DNA from 2 places in the Pseudonocardia sp. TMWB2A genome. Region 2 is predicted to be linked to the other one. Evidence: predicted binding sites of a transcription regulator. Region 2 holds the regulator's gene; the other holds the start of a gene.
The links. The regulator HspR, encoded in region 2, represses chaperone genes until heat shock. The targets are predictions, from matches to a motif close to ANNTTGAGTNNNNNNNACTCAANNT.
Positions count from the first base shown of each region.

Region 1 (2,391 bases), 4.0 Mb from region 2:
GTCGCCGGGACCGGGCGGGTCCCGCGGGCGAGCCGCGCCGCCGCGAGCAGCGCCAGGACCGCCGCGCACAGGGAGAGTCCGCGCAGCTCCGGGACCTGCACGAACAGCTCCGCACCCGCGGTGTCGGCGACGGCGAGCGCCCCCGCGCCGACGCCGACGGCCGCGAGCAGCGGCACCAGGACGCGGCGTGACCGGACCCGCGCCCGCTCCGAGAGCCGGGGGCGGACGAGCTGACGGCCCCACAGCACGAGCAGGACGGCCGTGCCCGTCAGGGCGAGCGGCGGGATCATCCCGTCGGCGCTGCGGACCAGGTAGTCGGCCGGGGTGAGGTCCATCGCGGTGTAGGAGACACCCAGGTGGTCGAAGAAGCCGAAGGCGTGCATCCGGCCGAAGTAGAGGAGCAGCGCGGTCAGCAGCGTCGCCGGGGCGACGACGGTGCCGAGCGCCTGCAGGGCGCGGGGCAGGGACTCGGGTCCGGGCTGCGGCGCCGGATCCGTCGCGGCCGGCCCGGTGCCGGCCGGCGTCGGCGCGGGGGTCGTGGTGCGGCGCGGACCGGCGACGCGTCGTCGGCGCGGCGGTGCGGTCACCCGCCGCCGCGCCCGGTGTCGTCCTGCGGGGTCCCGCCCCCGGCGGGGGCGGGCTCGCCGCCGTCGCCGGGGACCGGGTCGGGCTCTTTCGCGGGGAGGCCGTCGATCGGATCGCAGCTGCTGTAACCGACGCTCACGCGAACGGTCTGCCCGAGGATGTCCGCGAGGTCCGTTCGGCGGCGCGGTGTCGTGTCGCATGCGAGCCAGCTCCCGGTGGCGCCGGGAGGTGAGGCCGCCCGGTCGATCACCACGCTCACGCAGCCGCTCGGTGCCGGTGCGCACCCCTTGAGCAGGATCGCCCGGTAGTCGTCGAAGGTGTAGTTGCCGTCGAGCAGCTCCGGGATCGAGCCGCGTGGCGGCGCGCCGCCGAGCCGGGGCGCGATCCGGGTCGGCTCCCCGCCCCCACCGGGACGGGTGGGCGGCGGCGGGCGTCTCGTGGCGCGGGAGGTGGTGGTGGGCGCGGCGGGGTCGTCGACGGTGGGGCCCGCGCGGGACGGGGTCGGCGCGGGGGCGGCTCCCGTGGTCCCCGGCACCGGCGGCGCCACCCCGCCGGTCGGGACGGGCGTGGGCACCGCGGCGGACGCCGTCGTCGCGGGCGGGACGATCCGGGGCGGCAGGTCCGCCGGGGGTGGGCCGCAGGCGGTGCAGGCCACGACCGCGCAGGCCAGCAGGCCGAGCCGGTTCCGCATCCCGACCTCCCGAGCGCGACCCGGTCACGCACCGGTGCCCCCGCGGTACTCGGTGTGCCCACGGTCGCCGTTACGTGCTCCGGTGTCCGCGTTCGCCCTGAGCGGACAGGACTCAACTCCGGGAAGCGGAGGGCCCTCCGTGTGGTTGGGCAGGACATGAGTGACGTGCTGACGCTCCCGGTCCTGCCCCTCGACGACGCCGTGGTCCTGCCCGGCATGGTCGTCCCCGTCCGTCTCGACGACTCCGACACCCGTGCCGCGGTGGACGCGGCCACCGCCGCGGCCCAGGACCGCGACGACGGGAGACGGGTGCTCGTCGTCCCCCGCATCGACGGCCGCTACGGCGCCATCGGCGTCGTCGCCGTGCTCGAGCAGATCGGCAGGCTCCCCAACGGGGACCGGGCCGCCGTCGTGCGCGGTGAGCGGCGCGCCCGCATCGGGTCGGGCGTCTCCGGCCCCGGTGCGGCGCTCTGGGTCGAGGCCGAGCCGGTCGACGCCGGCGAGCCCACCGGCCGCACCCACGAGCTCGCCCGCGAGTACAAGGCCCTGGTGATCGGCATCCTGCAGCAGCGGGGCGCCTGGCAGGTCATCGACTCCGTGCAGCAGACCGACGACCCGGGCGCGCTCGCCGACCTCGCCGGGTGGGCGTCGTGGCTCGACGTCGCGCACAAGGCCGAGCTGCTCGCCGAGACCGACCTCGACGCCCGGCTGGAGAAGCTCCTGGGCTGGACCAAGGAGCACGTCGCCGAGCAGGAGGTCACCGAGAAGATCTCGAACGACGTCCGCGAGGGCATGGAGAAGCAGCAGCGCGAGTTCCTGCTCCGCCAGCAGCTCGCCGCGATCCGCAAGGAGCTCGGCGAGGACGACCCGGAGGGCTCCGACGACTACCGCGCCCGCGTGGAGGCCGCCGACCTGCCCGACGACGTCCGCAAGGCCGCGCTGACCGAGGTCGGCAAGCTGGAGCGCTCGTCGGACCAGAGCCCGGAGTCCGGCTGGATCCGGACCTGGCTCGACACCGTCCTCGACATCCCGTGGAGCACCACGACCACCGACTCGTCGGACCTCGTGGAGGCCCGCCGCATCCTCGACGCCGACCACGCCGGCCTCGACGACGT
Region 1 covers NZ_QKQY01000002.1:6,434,729-6,437,119, reverse strand. The annotation lists gene DMP17_RS44715 (hypothetical protein) at 1-587, opposite strand, end outside; gene DMP17_RS44710 (hypothetical protein) at 584-1,276, opposite strand; gene lon (endopeptidase La) at 1,433-2,391, shown strand, end outside.
Region 1: a site for HspR is predicted at 1,371-1,395, ahead of lon (endopeptidase La). Genes of this name have one in related genera too.

Region 2 (2,391 bases):
CCGATGCTCGCGGGCTGGGGCGAGGTGCTGGGCAACCGTCGCTTCATGCTGTTCGCAGCCGGCTACTCGGGCTGGCTGCTGTCCTACAACCAGCTGTACCTGGCGCTGCCCGACGAGCTGGAGCGCATCGGCCGCACCGCGGCACTGGGCTTCCTGTTCGTGCTGATGTCGGTGCTGGTCATCACCCTGCAGATGCGGGTGACGACGTGGGGCCGCCGGATCGGGGCCGGCCGCTCGGTGGTGCTCGGGTTCTTCCTGATGGCCGCGTCGTTCATCGTCGTCGCGGTGGCGCGGCTGCTGCCGGGCCTGCCGGGGTGGTGGGCGCTCGCACCCGCGGTGCTGATGGTGCTGCTGCTGACCTTCGGCGAGATGTTCGCCGTGCCGGTCGCGCAGGACCTGGTGCCCCGGCTGGCCGGGGAGCGCAGGCTGGGCGCCCACTTCGGGGTGCTGGCCTCGTTCGGCGGGCTGATGGTGCTCGTCGGCTCGACGGGCGTCGGCGCGCTGCTGGACCCGGCGTTCCCGCCGGCGCTTCCGTTCGCGGTGCTGGCCGCGGTCCCGCTGCTGGGCGCCGTGGTGCTCGGGCTGCTGGCCCGCCGCGGGGTCCTGACGGCCGCCTGAGCCGCCCGTGCCCGCACCATCAGGGGCCGTCGCACCCCGGATGCGGTCCGCGCACCCGTCGCGGTGGGTGCGGCGGCGCCCTGCGGGGTGCGGCGGGTACCGCGTGGGGCTCAGCCGTCGTCGGCGGGGCGCCAGCGCACGACGGCCTGGCGCCGGTCCACCGGCACGAGGTCGCGCCGGTAGGAGCGGTGCACCGCCGCCGTGGCCTGCGCGGCGGCGGCACGGACCGCGTCGAGCTCGGCGGTGGCCTCCTCGAGGCGTGCCGAGAGCTCGTCGACCATCTGCTCCAGCTCGATGATCCGCTTGACGCCCGCGAGGTTCACGCCCTCCTCCTGGGAGAGCCGCTGCACCTCGCGCAGCAGCGCGATGTCGCGCTGGGAGTAGCGACGCCCGCCGCCCGCGGACCGGCCCGGGCTGACCAGGCCGATCCGGTCGTAGCTGCGCAGGGTCTGGGCGTGCAGGCCGGACAGCTGCGCGGCGACCGAGATGACGAACACCGGGCTGTCGTGTGCCACGTCGACGGTCAGCGGCTCCTCCCCGTCCCGGGGGGTGCGTCGTCCGGCCACCGCCATCACCTCCTGGTGCTACCGAGCAGATCGGCCCGCGGGTCGAACGACAACGTCGCCTCGGCGTAGGCCTCCAGCGCGCTCGTCGCCGCCTCGTCCAGCTTCTGCGGCACCGCCACCTCGACGGTGACCAGCAGATTGCCCTTCTTCCCGTTCTTGCGCTCGACCCCACGCCCCGACACCCGGAACGTCCGGCCGCTGGCGGTCCCCGGCGGGATCCGCAGCGAGACGGTGCTGTCGAGTGTCGGCACCGTCAGGGTCGCACCCAGAGCCAGCTCGGGAAAGGTCACCGGCACGGTGAGGGTCAGGTCGTCGGAGTTCTTCGACGACCGCCCGAAGATCCGGTGCGGGGTGACCGAGACCGTGACGTAGAGGTCACCGGCGGGGGCGCCGCCGCGACCGGGCTCGCCCTGGCCCGCGAGCCGGACCTTCTGCCCGTCGTCGACGCCCGCGGGGACCCGCACCGTCAGCGACCGGGTCCGGGTGGACACGCCGTCGCCGTGGCACTCGGGGCACGGGTCGTCGATGATGCGGCCGGTCCCGCGGCAGTCGCGGCACGGCTCGGAGAACGAGAACGCGCCCTGGCTGCGGTTCACCAGACCCTGACCGGAGCAGGTCGGGCAGGTGCGCGGGGTGCTGCCGGGCCGGGACCCGGTGCCGCCGCAGCGCTCGCAGCGCCCCGGCGAGGACAGCTTGATCGGCACCGTCGCGCCGCGCACCGCGTCGTCGAAGGAGATGGTCAGGCTGCTCTCGACGTCCTGGCCGCGGCGGGCACCGGCCGTGCCGTACCCGCCCGCACCGCCGGCGTTGTTCCGCGCGGTGCGGCCGAAGATGTCGCCGAGGATGTCGCTGAAGTCGCCGGCCCCGGCACCGCCGGAGCGGCCGGCCTGGCCGAACAGGTCGTTGATGTCGAAGCCGCCCTGGCCGGCGCCACCGGGGCGCGCGCCGCCGGGGAAGCCGCCGCCGGTGCCGAACCCGCCGAAGCCACCGCCGCCCGCGAACATCGCGCGGGTCTCGTCGTACTCCTTGCGCTTGGACTCGTCGCCCAGCACGCCGTAGGCCTCGGAGACCGACTTGAAGCGGGCCTCGGCCTTCTCGTCGCCGGGGTTCGCGTCCGGGTGCAGCTCGCGGGCGAGCTTGCGGTACGCCTTCTTGATCTCGTCCTGGGACGCCGTCGAGGAGACGCCCAGCTCGCGGTAGAAGTCCT
Region 2 covers NZ_QKQY01000002.1:2,409,868-2,412,258, forward strand. The annotation lists gene DMP17_RS26135 (MDR family MFS transporter) at 1-618, shown strand, start outside; gene DMP17_RS26140 (heat shock protein transcriptional repressor HspR) at 729-1,184, opposite strand; gene DMP17_RS26145 (DnaJ C-terminal domain-containing protein) at 1,190-2,391, opposite strand, start outside.